DNA from 4 places in the Pseudomonas sp. MONT-RG-20F-20-E-7-02 genome. Region 1 is predicted to be linked to each of the others. Evidence: predicted binding sites of a transcription regulator. Region 1 holds the regulator's gene; each other region holds the start of a gene.
The links. Region 1 encodes FliA, which starts transcription of late flagellar genes. Its sites were predicted from a motif close to CTAAAGTTTNNNNNNNNNNNGCCGNTAA; they were not measured.

Region 1 (3,809 bases):
GCGGTGTCGAGCTGACGGCTGCGCTGGATTACACGCCGCAGGCCTTGGCGCCGCGCGTGCCGAACATGGAGCTCGAAGACGAGCTGCGCAAGACCGCTTCGCGCATTGTCTCGGCCCAGGCTGAGCTGAGCATGCGTGGCGACAGCGATACCACCACCAATCGCCAGTTGTTCGCCGGCCTGCCGCTGACCGCCGCCGAGCCGCTGGTTGAACCGACTTTCAAAGAACCGCCACGTCCTGCAGCGCCAGCCCCGGCCGCCGCAGTCGACCAGCGCGTGTTCGATTCGATGCGCTTTGAACTCAATGGCCTGCGTGAACTGCTCGAAGTGCAGCTCGGGTCGCTTGCCTGGAACCAGTTGCAAGGCAGCAAGCCGCAACAGGCCAACCTGTGGCGCCGCCTGCAACGCATCGGCCTGTCCGGCCCGTTGTCCCGCGACCTGCTGGCGCTGACCGCCGAAGTTGAAGAACCACGCCAAGCCTGGCGCATGTTGCTGGCGCACCTGGCGCGCATGATCGTCACCCCGGAAATCGAACCGCTGGAAGAGGGCGGTGTGATTGCCATGGTCGGCCCTGCCGGCATGGGCAAGACCACCACCCTGGCCAAGCTGGCTGCGCGTTATGTGCTCAAGTACGGCGCGCAGAATATCGCGCTGGTGAGCATGGACAGCTACCGCATCGGCGCTCAGGAACAGCTCAAGACGTTGGGCCGCATTCTCAATGTGTCGGTGACCCACGTTGACCCGGGCCAGTCCCTGGCCAACGCCCTCGACCCGCTGCTGCGCAAACGCGTAGTGCTGATCGACACCGCCGGCCTGCAAGCCAGTGACCCGGCGCTGCGCATGCAGCTGGAAAGCCTGGCCGGGCGTGGCATCAAGTCGAAAAATTACCTGGTGCTTGCAACCACCAGCCAGAAACAGGTTCTTACCGCTGCCTACCACAGCTACAAACGCTGCGGCCTGGCCGGTTGCATCCTCACCAAGCTCGACGAAACCGCGAGCCTGGGCGAAGTGCTGAGCCTGGCTATCAGTCATGAATTACCGGTCGCCTACCTGACCGACGGGCCGCGGATCCCGGATGATCTTCATCTGCCGCGCCGTCATCAGTTGGTCAGCCGTGCTGTCAGTGTGCAAATGCAAGAAGAGCCTAGCGAGGAAGCGATGGCCGATATGTTCGCCGACCTTTACCACAACCCCGCCAAGCGGGTGGGTTGAGGGTCAGGATGAACACCGTGAAATGTATCTACATCGATGGTCTGCAAGCGATTCACGCGGCCAAGCCATGTAGCCTGCGTCTAAGCAAGACAAGGTAAAGAAATAAAATGGGCAGCATGCATCCCGTACAGGTGATCGCGGTGACCGGCGGCAAAGGTGGCGTCGGGAAAACTAACGTGTCAGTGAATTTGTCCCTGGCCCTGGCAGAGCTTGGCCGTCGCGTCATGCTGCTGGATGCTGACCTGGGCCTGGCGAACGTCGACGTGTTGCTGGGGCTGACACCCAAACACACCCTTGCCGATGTGATTGAAGGCCGCTGCGAGCTGCGCGATGTGCTGCTGCAAGGCCCCGGTGGCATTCGCATCGTGCCGGCCGCTTCGGGCACCCAGAGCATGGTGCACCTGAGCCCGGCGCAGCATGCCGGCCTGATCCAGGCGTTCAGCGACATCGGCGACAACCTCGACGTGCTGGTGATCGACACCGCCGCCGGCATCGGCGAGTCCGTGGTCAGCTTCGTGCGCGCCGCGCAAGAGGTGCTGCTGGTGGTCTGCGACGAACCCACCTCGATCACCGACGCCTATGCCCTGATCAAACTGCTCAACCGTGACTACGGCATGAACCGCTTCCGCGTGCTGGCCAACATGGCCCAAAGCCCGCAGGAAGGGCGAAACCTGTTCGCCAAGTTGACCAAGGTCACGGATCGCTTCCTCGATGTCGCCTTACAATACGTTGGCGCAGTTCCTTATGACGAGTGTGTGCGCAAGGCTGTGCAAAAGCAGCGTGCAGTCTACGAAGCGTTCCCTCGTTCGAAGTGCGCACTGGCGTTCAAGGCTATTGCCCAGAAGGTCGATACTTGGCCGTTGCCCGCCAACCCTCGGGGGCATCTGGAGTTTTTCGTCGAGCGATTGGTGCATCAGACGAGCGCGGGACCTGTGCTATGACATCCAGCGGCTACAACCTTTACAAAAAGTCGGCACGTGACAGCCAGGGCGAACTGATCGAGCGCTATGCGCCCCTGGTCAAGCGCATTGCCTACCACCTGCTGGCACGCCTGCCCGCCAGCGTGCAGGTCGAAGACCTGATCCAGGCCGGCATGATCGGTTTGCTCGAAGTGTCGACCAAATACGACGCGAGCAAAGGGGCGAGTTTCGAGACGTATGCGGGCATCCGTATCCGTGGCGCGATGCTCGATGAGGTGCGTAAAGGGGATTGGGCGCCGCGCTCGGTACACCGCAACACGCGAATGGTCAGTGACGCAATTCGCGCAATTGAAGCAAAAACCGGTCGTGACGCTAAAGATCATGAAGTTGCGGCCGAACTCCAATTGAGTCTCGACGATTACTACGGGATTTTGAACGATACCTTGGGCAGCCGCCTGTTCAGTTTCGACGACCTGTTGCAGGACGGCGAACACGAAGGGCTGCACGAGGACGGCGCGAGTGCTCATCTCGAACCGTCGCGCGACCTGGAAGACGAACGTTTCCAGGGCGCATTGGCGGATGCGATTGCCAATTTGCCGGAGCGTGAGCGACTGGTGTTGGCGCTGTACTACGACGAAGAGCTGAACCTCAAGGAAATCGGTGAGGTCCTGGGGGTCAGCGAATCGCGTGTCAGCCAGTTGCACAGCCAGTGCGCAGCCCGCTTGCGGGGGCGATTGGGAGAGTGGCGCGCGCGCTGACAGGCAGTGTGGGGACACTGCAGACGCTACCGCGAAGGCTTCAAGCCTTCGCGGGTTCGTTCCGTGGTGCCCTGGGCAGTCCTTTTTGTGTAACGCCTGTTGATTGAAATGGCGCGTCCAGGTGCTGGGCGCGTTTAAGACTGCTTGGAGGTCGAATTGGACAAGAACATGAAAATCCTCATCGTTGATGACTTCTCAACGATGCGGCGGATCATAAAAAACCTGTTGCGTGACCTTGGGTTCACCAACACGGTCGAGGCGGATGACGGCATTACGGCGATTCCGATCCTCAACAGCGGGAGCATCGACTTTCTGGTAACCGACTGGAACATGCCGGGCATGACCGGCATCGACTTGCTGCGTCACGTGCGCGCCGATGAAAAACTGCGCAGCTTGCCTGTGTTGATGGTGACCGCCGAAGCCAAGCGTGAACAGATCATCGAAGCCGCCCAAGCCGGGGTTAACGGTTACGTGGTCAAACCATTCACTGCGCTGGCCTTGAAAGAGAAGATCGAAAAAATCTTCGAACGCATCGGTCATTGATGCTGCCACGGGGGAGCTATGGAGCATAAAGAAACGTCACAGGGCGATTTTGAGTCGACCCTGAAAAAGCATGCTCACCAGTTGGTCGACAGCCTTGAAAGAGGCCAGTTCGGCGACGCGGTGCAGTTAATCCATGAGCTCAACCAGACCCGTGACCGCGGCCTGTACCAGGAAGTGGGCAAGCTCACACGCGAGCTGCACAGTGCGATCGTCAATTTCCAGATTGACCCGCATATGCCCCAGGCCGAAGAGATTTCGCAAATCACCGATGCTACCGAACGCCTGTCCTACGTGGTCAGGCTGACTGAGGCAGCGGCCAACCGCACCATGGACCTGGTGGAAAACGCCACGCCCCTGGTCAACGGCATGGCCACCGA
Region 2 (3,809 bases), on a different contig from region 1:
CTGTTCGGCCGCGGCTGCAATCTGCTGGTTCATCGACTGGATGTTCGACACCGTACGGGTGATATTTTCCAGCGACACACCGGCCTTGCGCGTCAGCTCGACGCTGCTGTCGGTGAGGCTGCGGCTGTTGTTCATCACGGTGGCGACTTGCTGGGTGCCGTTCTGCAGACCGGCCACCAGGCCTTCGATTTCTTCGGTGGATTTCTGGGTGCGTTGGGCCAGGCCACGGACTTCGTCGGCGACCACGGCAAAGCCACGACCGGCTTCACCGGCGCGCGCGGCTTCAATCGCGGCGTTGAGTGCCAGCAGGTTGGTTTGTTCGGCCACCGCCTTGATCACATCCATCACGCTGCCGATCTTGTTGCTCTCTTGTTGCAGGTGCGTCATGGCGTCGGTGGAACGTGCCACTTCAGCCGCCAGGCGTTCGATCTGGGCGATGGCCTCGGCCACTACTTTGTCGCCCGCGCGGGCTTGGCCATCGGCATCGGCAGCGGCCAGCGAGGCCTGCTCGGCGTTGCGTGCGACTTCCTGCACAGTGGCAGTCATTTCGTGCATCGCCGTGGCGACTTGATCGGTCTCGATCTTCTGGCTGTTCACGCCGGCGCTGGTCTGTTCGGTAACCGCCGACAGCTCTTCGGCGGCGCTGGCGATTTGGGTTACGCCATCGCGGATACCGCTGATCAATTCACGCAGGGTGGTGCCCATGCGCTGGATGCCTTGTTGCAACACGCCCAATTCATCACGACGGGTGACCTGGATGTTGTGGCTCAGGTCGCCGGAAGCGATGCGCTCCACCACGGCCAGGGTTTCCTGGATCGGGCGAGTGATCTGGCGGGTAATGACCAGTGCCGCGATGACGCCGACCAGCAGGGCCAGCAAGGTGCTGATCAGTTGCAGGCTGCGGGCCTGGGCGCTTTCGGCGTCACGGCGATCCAGTTGGATGTCGTATAGCTTGTCGCTGATGGTGACGATATCGGCGCCTTGGGTGGTCATTTCCGCACGGGCGCTGACGATGTTGGCGTTGGCGGCCTTGTAGCTTTGCACGGCGCTGCGATAGGCACCCAGCGCGGTTTCCAGCGAGGTCAATGCGCTTTGTTGGCTGGCGCCGAATGCGGCGCTGAGATTTTTCAAACCGCTGATGGCTTTTTCAATCTGTGCGGCGGCGCGGGCTTCGGTCTCTGCGCTGGGACTGTTGGTATAGCCGCGCACTTCGTAGCGGCTCAACTGGAAGTCTTCCTTGGCGTGAGTGACGGCCTGGTACTGGGTGAAGCGCTCCGGACTGTCAGGCATCTGCTGCACAGTGGTTTCCAGCGCGTCGATCTGGGCGTTGGCGATGTCGGCCTTGTCGCCCATGACCTGGCGCGCGGCGTTACCGTTGCGGTAGGCCTCACGCATTTTGTTCAAGGACTGCTGATACGCGGTGATGACGGCTTTCTGCTCGTTGAGCAGCTTGAGGTTTTCCGGGCTCTTGAAGCTGTCCAGCAGCTTCTGTTGCTGGGCGGCGAAGGCGTCGAGATTAGTCTGGACGTTCTGTGCCACCGCTTCATCGCCGTTAGCCAGCATGTATTGCAGGCGCACGATGCGCAGCTTGGTCAGCGAGGCGTTGAGCTGGGTGATGTCGCTCATCCAGTTGCTGCGGTCGATCAAGCCGCCCAGGCTGGTCCAGCCGGTCAGTGCCAGGATCGAGGTGAGGACCAGCACCAGGCCGAAGCCCAGGCCGAGTTTAAGGTTGACGCTGATGTTGCCGAACCAGCTATTCATCGAATGCTCCGCAAGAATGATGTGTGTCTGCTGGACGGTGTTTTTTTGTTTGAGCCAGCCAAAGTGTGTAGGGCTGTATCGGCGGCGTCAGGTGATTCTGAAATATTTTTAATCCGGGTGCGACGAAGGGTTGCGATCGCCGTGTGGCTTATGGCGTAGGGCAGGGGCTCATCACGGGCAGGCCTTGTGTGCTAGTCTGCTGGCCCTTTTAGTTTTGGATGGCACGGGAAATCGTGTTGTCCTACAGCGGAGCCTCTTCATGTCCGAAGTTAATCTGTCCACCGACGAAACCCGCGTCAGCTACGGTATCGGCCGTCAGTTGGGCGACCAACTGCGCGACAACCCGCCACCGGGCGTGAGCATTGATGCGATCCTGGCCGGCCTGACCGACGCGTTCGCAGGCAAACCAAGCCGCGTTGACCAAGAGCAAATGGCGGCCAGCTTCAAAGTTATCCGCGAAATCATGCAAGCCGAAGCGGCTGCCAAGGCTGAAGCGGCTGCTGGCGCTGGTTTGGCGTTCCTGGCTGAAAACGCCAAGCGTGACGGCATCACCACCCTGGCTTCCGGCCTGCAATTTGAAGTGCTGACCGCGGGTAGCGGCGCCAAGCCGACCCGTGAAGACCAAGTGCGTACCCACTACCACGGCACCCTGATCGACGGCACTGTGTTCGACAGCTCCTACGAGCGCGGCCAGCCTGCAGAATTCCCGGTTGGCGGCGTGATCGCCGGCTGGACCGAAGCCCTGCAACTGATGAATGCCGGCAGCAAATGGCGTCTGTACGTGCCGAGCGAACTGGCTTACGGCGCTCAAGGCGTTGGCAGCATTCCGCCGCACAGCGTTCTGGTGTTCGACGTCGAGCTGCTTGACGTTCTGTAAGACCTGCTGATGGTTGCACCTGGCCTTGTGTGGGAGCCGGGCTTGCTCGCGATGCAGACGACTCGGTCTAAAGTCTTACCGAGTTGATGCTATCGCAGGCAAGCCAGCTCCCACATAGAGCGGGTGCATTCAGGCTTCGGGTGGTCAATCATGGATGGAACTTGCCATTCAACTCCGTGGCCGGGCGCAACGCTCGGGCATAGCAGAACAGAAACAGGTTGCGCACTACTTCCTTCAGCACCCCAGGCTCACTGGAACTCAGGCCGTTGACGTCCAGGTCGCCCTGGTCCTGCAGTTCATTCAACGCTTCTTCCTCCAGCACCGCACAGACTTCCCCGGTTTCCCGATGCAGGATTCGCAGGTAAGGGTGTGGCCGGTCCAGCCAGGCATCTATCAAATAAGTCATGGTCGTTCTCCTTGATAAGTTTCAATGAGAATAATTCTTATTCGTAGAATAGCAAGTGCCTATTGGCGGTTTCCAGGTTTTTCTGTGTGGATATTGCGTTCGATCAACGGGGAGGGCGGAACGCCATCCCGCGGCGGGCGCGGGATGGATGCAGCAGAATCAGACTTTACGGACGAACTCGGACTTGAGTTTCATCGGGCCGATACCGTCGATCTTGCAATCGATATCGTGGTCGCCGTCGCACAGGCGGATGTTCTTGACCTTGGTGCCGACCTTGACCACCAGGGACGTGCCTTTGACCTTGAGGTCTTTGATGACAGTGATGGTGTCGCCGTCTTGCAGGACGTTGCCTACAGAGTCTTTCTTCACGGTTTCATCGCCGGCTGCTTCGGCCTCGCCATTGGCGGACCACTCATGGGCGCATTCCGGGCAGATCAGCTGGGCGCCGTCTTCGTAGGTGTATTCGGAATTGCATTTCGGGCAGGGTGGCAACGTGCTCACTAAAGCTCCTTGAAAGTCAGGATGGCTAAAAGTCGCACATTATATAAGGTTTATTGCAAGAGAGGGGCGGGGACTCGGTGCAATGTGGGAGCTGGCTTGCCTGCGATAGCGGTAGTGAGTTCACTACAGTCATCGCAGGCAAGCCAGCTCCCACATTATTCAGCTAGGAATCAGTGAGTACGCGCGACCGCAAACTCACTCAACTCAACCAGCGCGTCGCGGTATTCGCTGGCAGGCAGGGCGTCCAGGCACTTGATGGCACGG
Region 3 (3,809 bases), on a different contig from region 1:
ACTTCGCCGACTTTCAGCTGGCCGAGGTTGGCCAGCTCATTGCTGTCGAGCAGGTCGGTGGCTTTTTCGCCGAGCTTGCTAGCGTCTTTGGTGTACGCCACCAGGCGCCCATTGCTGGAAATCAGCGCCAGTTCACCGGCGCCGTTATAGAGGTTCTGGTCGGCGCGGGTGAGCATGTCCTGGATGAAGTTCACCGACAGGTCGGCGCCGACAATGCCCTGGAAGGTGCCGTCGATCATGATCGGTTCGATAAACGAGGCGAGCATCACCATCGCGTTGCCGACCTTGTAAGGCGCGGGGTCGATGGCGCAGGGCTTTTTGCTCTCTTTGGAACACAGGTAGTACTCACTGGCGCGCACGCCGGTGGAAAGAATGTTCTGGTCGTTGACGTCGGCGAGTTTATCCAGGCCCAGGCTGCCATCGGCATTGCGATACCACCACGGCAGGAAACGGCCGTCGGCGGCCATGCCGACAATCGGCGTGTTTACGTAGGCGGCGTCATTGTGGTCGATCGCATTGGGTTCCCAGCCGATATAAGCGCCGAGGATTTTCGGGTTGCGCACCACGGTTTCGTGCAGCAGGTTGATCAGTTGTTCGCGGCCCACTTGCAGGGCCGGCTCGCCGTTGGCGCCCTTCATGCCGAGCAGGGCGTTGGCGGTGGCCAGGCCTTTGGCGGTCACCAGCGGTGCTTCCAATTCACGCTGGATCAACGTGGCCTGGGTTTGCGCCAATGCGGTCAGGCGTTGCTCGATGATCTGCTCGAATTGCGCCTGGGTGCGTTCCTGCACCAGTTCCTGGGTGCGCGCGCCGGCAAACACGGCGTAGAGCACCAGCACCGCGACCACACTCAGCACGATGGCGCCGGTCAGTGCGGCGACAGAAAACTGAATCGACTTGAATTTCATGAAGGCTCCGGGCGCAAGGGCAGATGGGCTGCCTTTTTGTATCGGCCACGGGCGCGGGAGGCTTAAGGCCGGGCCGGTGAAATAGTGCCGGATGTCGCAAATGGGCTGTTCGCCGCCGCTGTGGGTGTGTGGGATGTATCTGAAAGTTAGCGGTTACACGTCTTGTGTATCTGGCGCTGATACACATGAGCGCCTACGATACGCGCCATGTTTTCAGGGAGCGTGTTCATGAAGAAGTCATTGGCGGTAAGTGGGTTGGTTGCGGCGATGTTGCTGGCCGGTTGCCAGTCGGTTAACACCACCAGCGGCGGGGCCGTTGGGGTAGAGCGCAAGCAGTACATGTTCAGCATGCTGTCGAGCCAGGAAGTCGACCAGATGTATGCCCAGTCCTACCAGCAGACGCTGGGTGAGGCGAGCGGCAAAGGCATGCTCGACAAGACCAGCGCCAACGCCAAGCGCGTGCAGGCCATCGCCAATCGTCTGATCGCCCAAGCACCGACTTTCCGCCCGGATGCGGCGCAGTGGAAGTGGGAAGTGAACCTGATCAAAAGCGATGAGATGAACGCCAACTGCGGGCCTGGCGGCAAGATCTTTGTGTACAGCGCGTTGATCGACAACCTCAAGCTCACCGATGACGAGCTGGCGGCGGTGATGGGCCATGAAATCGCCCACGCGTTGCGTGAACACGGGCGTGAGGCCATGTCCAAGGCCTATGGAATCCAGATGGCCAAGCAGGGCGCCGGTGCGCTGTTCGGTCTGGGCCAGGACAGCCTGGCGTTGGCCGATACCGTGGCCAACTACGGCATGACCTTGCCTAACAGTCGTGCGAATGAAAACGAAGCGGACCTGATCGGCCTGGAACTCTCGGCCCGTGCCGGCTACAACCCGAACGCAGCCATCACGCTTTGGAACAAGATGGCGAAGGCTTCGGAGGGCGCGCCACCAGAATTCATGAGCACGCACCCGGCATCCGACAGCCGAATCGCCTCATTGCAGGCGGCGATTCCGAAGGTGATGCCGTTGTATCAGCAGGCCAAAAAATCCTGATTGATCGATCGTTCCCACGCTCTGCGTGGGAATGCCGCTCTGGACGCTCTGCGTCCGCTCTAAAAGGCGCGACGCAAAGCGTCACAGAATGCATTCCCACGCGGAGCGTGGGAACGATCAGGTCGGTCTAGATCCAGCCGCTGCTCTGCATGGCCTTGTACACCGCCACCACCGCCAGAACGAAGAACGCCGTAGCCGCCAGCCTGCGAATCAACGTCAACGGCAGTTTCTCCGCCGCAAAATTCCCTGCCAGAACCACCGGCACGTTGGCAATCAGCATGCCCAGCGTGGTGCCGATAATCACCAGCCACAGCTCAGGGTATTGCGCCGCCAGCATCACCGTGGCGATCTGCGTCTTGTCACCGATTTCGGCAAGGAAGAACGCAATCAGCGTGGTCAGGAACGGGCCGAACTTGCGCGTGGTACTGGCTTCGTCATCGTCGAGTTTGTCTGGTACCAAGGTCCACAGCGCCGTGGCACAGAAGCTCGCCGCGAGGATCCAGTGCAACACCGCATCCGAGAAGAAACTGCCGAACCAGGCCCCCACGGCGCCGGCGGCCGCATGGTTGGCCAGGGTCGCGGCGACGATGCCGGCGATGATCGGCCAGGGTTTGCGAAAGCGTGCGGCCAGGATGAGCGCGAGCAGCTGCGTCTTGTCGCCGATTTCGGCCAAGGCAACGATTGCGGTAGGAACGAGTAATGAATCCAGCATCAGGTAGGTTTCCAGGGGCGGGTCGACACGGCTATGACACGTACAGCCTTCCCGCCCCGGGTAAGGTGTGCGTGTCATAGGTCTTGTCAAACCCCGGTCCGTCTGTGCGGACTCCTGGGTCGCATACGCCATGGTCTGTTGACCAAGTATGTTGACGTATGCCGGACGAGCATGGCGCTCGTGGGAGACTACTCCCCTAGGACGGAGCGGATTCTGCCTAGGCAAAACCCATTCGGCAAGCCTTCTTTTTCAAAAAGCCATCAGCCGCGTTTGGCACGATAAATGCGAAAACCATTGCCTTCGGCCTTGATTGCACACACGCCCAAATGCTCTTCGATCAGCGGCTGATACTTGAGGAAGCTGTTGGCAACCAAGCGAAGTTCGCCGCCTTTTGCCAGGTGTTTCGCGGCTTTTCGCAGCAGGTTTTCCGTGGCGAAATAATCCGTGTGCACCCCGACATGAAACGGCGGGTTGCTCAAAATCGCGTTCAAACCCATCGGCGCGGCGTCGATGCCGTCACCGGTCAACACTTCGGCTTCCAGGCCATTGGCTGCCAATGTCAGGCGACTGCTGGCGGCGGCAAATGCATCCACGTCGAGCATCGTCACCGTGTTATGCGGGTAGCGACGCTTGACCGCCGCCCCGAGCACACCGGCGCCGCAACCAAAGTCCAGCAAGTGCCCGCTGGGCAGCTTGTCCAGGTGTTCCAGCAACAGTTCGGTGCCGCGATCCAGACGACCGTGGCTGAACACGCCCGGCAGGCTCACCACCTTGAGCGGCCCTTCGGCCAACGGCACGTCGAACACCTGCGCCAGGCTTTCCAGCTCGACGGCTTGCGGCGCATTGGCCACGGTGACTTGCCACAGTTGGCAGTGCCGCGCGTTGTCGAGCTTGCGCGGCTTGCCGAACGGGATCATCTGCTTGGCGGCGCTTTCGATGCCGCCTTTTTTCTCGCCGACCAGAAACAGCTCGGCGCCGGGCAAGCGCGCGGCCACGGCGTTGAGCAGGTAGTCGGTGAGGTCCTTGGACTTGGGCAGGAAAATCACCGCCGCATCAAACCCGCGTTCGGGCACGTTGACGCCGAACAGGCTGCGCTCGGGGAAACGTGCGTCGAGCGCCGCCTGGTCGCCGGCGTGCCAGCTCCA
Region 4 (3,809 bases), on a different contig from region 1:
GTCGCGGTGCACGTCGATAGGGATCAGGTCGGCAGCCTGGGCCAGGCTGGAGGTAAGCAGGGCTGAGAGCAGGGCCAGTCGCACGGTGTTTTTCATAGGGGGGCTCGCGTGTAGGAGGTAGCCGATAGATGGCGGCGATCATGACGATGTCATCGCAGGCAAGCCAGCTCCCACAGGTGAGTCACAGTTTCGGTAATGTTTCTAAATTATACGAAGGCCGTGTTTTCCAGGCGGTGCTTGAGCTGGTCCAGCGCGATGGCCGACAGCTCGACCATACGCCCATGCAAGGTGGCGAGTTGCAGTTCGGTTTCGTAGGTCAATACGCGTTTGAACAGCGTGCCGCCGCGATGGGCCTGCAAGAAGTAGTGGATGGAGCCGTCCACGGCCAGGGAGGTGAACACGGTTTTGAATTCAGTCGCGGGCCGGGCAATCTGTACGCGATAACTCATCGGCACGCGCACGCCCAGCAGGTCGATGACTTCGGTAAACCGGGTGCCGGCCGGGAGTGAGCCGGTGGTGCCGGTGTCGGCGCTGAGGGAGGTGGGGTGCCACTCGTGCCAGCGGTCGGGCTGGGTCACGTAGTCGTAGACGACCTCGATAGGGGCGTTGATAAAGCGTTCGTGGCTGATCCGCTCCAAGCGGCTCGAATGCTCGACAGCGTGCATGACACACCTCCTGTGTGGCGAGACTTTGCACTAGGAGCTGTCAGAATAGTCCCACTCCCGCGTTTTGCACGGGAGTGTTTCACGCATTTATCAGCGCACCTTGAAGCGGCTCATCAACGCAATCACCCGGCCATTGGCATCCAACAGGCTTTGCGTATTGGTTTCAGTGGCATGCCCACTTTCCACCAGTTCTTCGACCATATGTCGGATATGCACCATGCTGCGGTTGATTTCCTCGGTCACCGCGCTCTGCTGTTCGGCGGCCGTGGCGATCTGGGTGCTGAGGTTGTTGATATGGCTGACCGACCCGGCCATTTCGTCCAGGCCGGTGTTGACCCGTGCCGTGGCATCCGCTGCCGACTGGCAACTGGCCTGGGTGTTTTCCATGGCCGCCACCGACGAACTCACCCCCGTGGTCAGGCGTGCGAGCATCTCATTGATCTGCGAGGTACTGGCCTGGGTGCGTGCCGCCAGCGCCCGGACTTCATCGGCCACCACCGCAAAACCACGACCTTGCTCGCCGGCCCGTGCCGCTTCAATCGCGGCGTTGAGTGCCAGCAGGTTGGTCTGGCCGGCAATGGCGCCGATCACGCCGAGGGTTTCGGTGATGCGCGCAGCGTCCTGGCGCATGTTTTCCACGGTGTGTGTGGCGCTGGCCACTTCGCCGATCAACGCGCTGACGCTGTTGGAGGCTTCACCGACGACGACGCGGGAGCGATCGGCGTGTTCGTTGGCGCGCTGGGTAAACGAGGCGGTTTCAGCCGCGTTTTGCGCAACGGTGTCGGCGGTCGAGCTCATTTCGGTGATGGCGGTGACCGTCTGGTCCGTCTCCGAGGCGTGCCGCACCAGAATCCGGTTGGTCTGCGCCGAGGTCTGCTGCAACTGCTCAAGCCCCGACGACATGGCGCCGGTGGCCTGGGTCACTTCACCGATCATGTTTTGCAGGGAGATGATAAAGCGGTTGACCGAATGGCCGATGGCGCCCATTTCGTCTTCGGCACGGATGGTGATACGCCGTGTCAGGTCGGCATCGCCGGCCGACAATGCGTCGATGTTGGTTCTCAGCGACTTCATGCGCTGCACCAACTGGCGAATCGCGTAGAACGCCAACAGCACCAGCAGCAACACCATGGGAATTTGCAGCATGGCCAGGGTGCCGAGTACGTCATCGCGCTGGGCGGTGATCAGCGAGGTGGGCAGGGCGGTGGCGAGGAACCACGGCGTACCCTCGATCGGGCGCATGTAGAAGGTGCTGGCCACGCCCTGGTTGTCGAACTCACTGCGCTGCAGCGCCTGGTCGCGATGGGCGAGGGCTTTGCTGACCTGGGCGGCGAAGGCCGAGGTGCCGGCCAGTTCGCTGATGTTCTTCAACACCACCGGGCCGCTGATGCGCGTGCTGTTGCTGATGATCTTGCCGTCGCCTTCCACGATCAGCATCTGCCCGCCGATGTCTTTTTCCTTGCTGGCGACCAGGTCATTGAAAAACCCCAGGGTCACGTCGATGGTGGCGACGCCGTAGGCCGCACCGTCACGCTGGATGGCCATGGCGCAGTTGGTGCGCGGCTCCTGGCTGGCGTCGTCCTTGTAGGCGGCTGCCCAGGCGCACTGGCCGCGTGGCGAGGCGAGGCCGCCTTTGTACCAGCTCTGGTCGTAATAATTGGGCGCGGCGTCACTGTTCCAGAAGGTGTTGACCGCCAGCTTGCCCGAGGCATCGCGGTGCCAGAAGGTGCTGTGCTTGTTGCGTCCTGGCGTGCGCTGGTTGGGCAGCGGCCAGATCCCGCCGCCGAAGACTTTCAGTTCGCCATACTGGTCCACCAGGCCGGGCAGCACCTTGTCGATGGCATCGCTGTCGAGCAGCGGGATGGTCTGGGTGATGCTGCGTTGCTGGGCTTGAACCTTGTTGAGTTCGCCCTGGATCTGTTGGGCCACTTCGGCGATGCGGTTGAGCACCACCTGTTCTTCGGTGTGTTTGAGCGTGGGGGCGACCAACTGGCCAATGCCCACGACGGTCAACACAAATAGCACCAGGACGAACAGCACCAGAAACACGGTGTAGCGGGTTTGAATGGAGCGCAATGGGGGCATGGGGGTCGTCCTTACGAAGCGTTTATTATCGACGCGGCTTTGTTAGAGCTTCGTCGGGCTATCGGCTTGGCAAGGAAGAGCTTTAGGTACGATGGTGCAAGATAATCAGAGCGCCCCGTGAACCGGTGCGCTCTGGTCTGAAAAGGCTATTGATTCACCAGTTGCATGGCAAATTCGGGGTAGCGCGAACCGGCCGTAGCACCCGCCGGGAAGATCGACGCCAGCGCCGTCAATTCGGCAGGGCTCAGCGTGACATCCACAGCCGCCACGTTTTCTTCCAGGTACTTGCGCTGTTTGGTCCCCGGAATCGGGATCAGGTAATCGCCTTGTGCGAGCACCCAGGCCAGTGCCAGTTGCCCGGCGCTAATGCCTTTTTCAGCCGCCAGCCCTTGCACCTGCTCCACCAGCAGCAGGTTTTTTGCAAAGTTCTCACCCTGGAAGCGCGGGCTGGAGCGGCGGTAGTCGTCGGCGGCGAAGTCATTCGGGCTCTTCAGCGCGCCGGTGAGGAAACCACGCCCCAGGGGGCTGTAAGGCACAAAGGCGATGCCAAGACGCTGGCAGGCAGCCAGACAGCCGTTGTCTTCCTGGTCGCGACTCCACAGCGAGTATTCGCTTTGCAGGGCACTGATCGGATGCACCTTGTGCGCGCGCTCCAGGCTGGCGGCGGACGCTTCGCTCAAGCCCAGGTAACGCACCTTGCCTTGCTTGACCAGCTCGGCCATCGCACCGACGCTTTCTTCGATGGCCACTTCGGGGTCGACCCGGTGCTGGTAGTAGAGGTCCAGGGTTTCGACGCCCAGGCGTTTCAAGGTGCCGTCTATGGCCTGGCGAATGTATTCAGGGCGGCCATTTACGCCGCGTGCAGCCGGGTTCGATGGGTCGCGTACAAAGCCGAACTTACTGGCCAGGAACACCTGGTCACGCTTGCCGGCGATGGCCTTGCCGATCAGTGTTTCATTGGTGTGAGGGCCGTACATATCGGCAGTGTCGAGCAGGGTCACGCCCAGCTCCAGCGCGCGGTGCAGGGTCGCGATGGCTTCCTGTGTATCGGTGCCGGTG

Region 2: L8I05_RS19865 (methyl-accepting chemotaxis protein) is a predicted target of FliA. The motif match lies at 1,837-1,864, and genes of this name have one in related genera.
Region 3: L8I05_RS21345 (methyl-accepting chemotaxis protein) is a predicted target of FliA. The motif match lies at 944-971, and genes of this name have one in related genera.
Region 4: L8I05_RS07685 (methyl-accepting chemotaxis protein) is a predicted target of FliA. The motif match lies at 2,809-2,836, and genes of this name have one in related genera.

Annotation. Positions count from the first base shown of each region.
Region 1 covers NZ_JAKNQN010000001.1:420,654-424,462, forward strand. The annotation lists gene flhF (flagellar biosynthesis protein FlhF) at 1-1,211, shown strand, start outside; gene fleN (flagellar synthesis regulator FleN) at 1,319-2,152, shown strand; gene fliA (RNA polymerase sigma factor FliA) at 2,149-2,889, shown strand; gene L8I05_RS01940 (chemotaxis response regulator CheY) at 3,058-3,432, shown strand; gene L8I05_RS01945 (protein phosphatase CheZ) at 3,451-3,809, shown strand, end outside.
Region 2 covers NZ_JAKNQN010000006.1:427,169-430,977, reverse strand. The annotation lists gene L8I05_RS19865 (methyl-accepting chemotaxis protein) at 1-1,761, opposite strand, end outside; gene L8I05_RS19860 (FKBP-type peptidyl-prolyl cis-trans isomerase) at 2,021-2,638, shown strand; gene L8I05_RS19855 (hypothetical protein) at 2,787-3,044, opposite strand; gene L8I05_RS19850 (zinc ribbon domain-containing protein YjdM) at 3,204-3,545, opposite strand; gene L8I05_RS19845 (polyprenyl synthetase family protein) at 3,716-3,809, opposite strand, start outside.
Region 3 covers NZ_JAKNQN010000007.1:260,723-264,531, forward strand. The annotation lists gene L8I05_RS21345 (methyl-accepting chemotaxis protein) at 1-905, opposite strand, end outside; gene L8I05_RS21350 (M48 family metallopeptidase) at 1,134-1,952, shown strand; gene L8I05_RS21355 (TMEM165/GDT1 family protein) at 2,080-2,664, opposite strand; yybP-ykoY riboswitch at 2,754-2,873, opposite strand; gene L8I05_RS21360 (class I SAM-dependent methyltransferase) at 2,925-3,809, opposite strand, start outside.
Region 4 covers NZ_JAKNQN010000002.1:536,772-540,580, reverse strand. The annotation lists gene L8I05_RS07695 (DUF411 domain-containing protein) at 1-96, opposite strand, end outside; gene L8I05_RS07690 (SRPBCC family protein) at 207-665, opposite strand; gene L8I05_RS07685 (methyl-accepting chemotaxis protein) at 756-2,750, opposite strand; gene L8I05_RS07680 (aldo/keto reductase) at 2,897-3,809, opposite strand, start outside.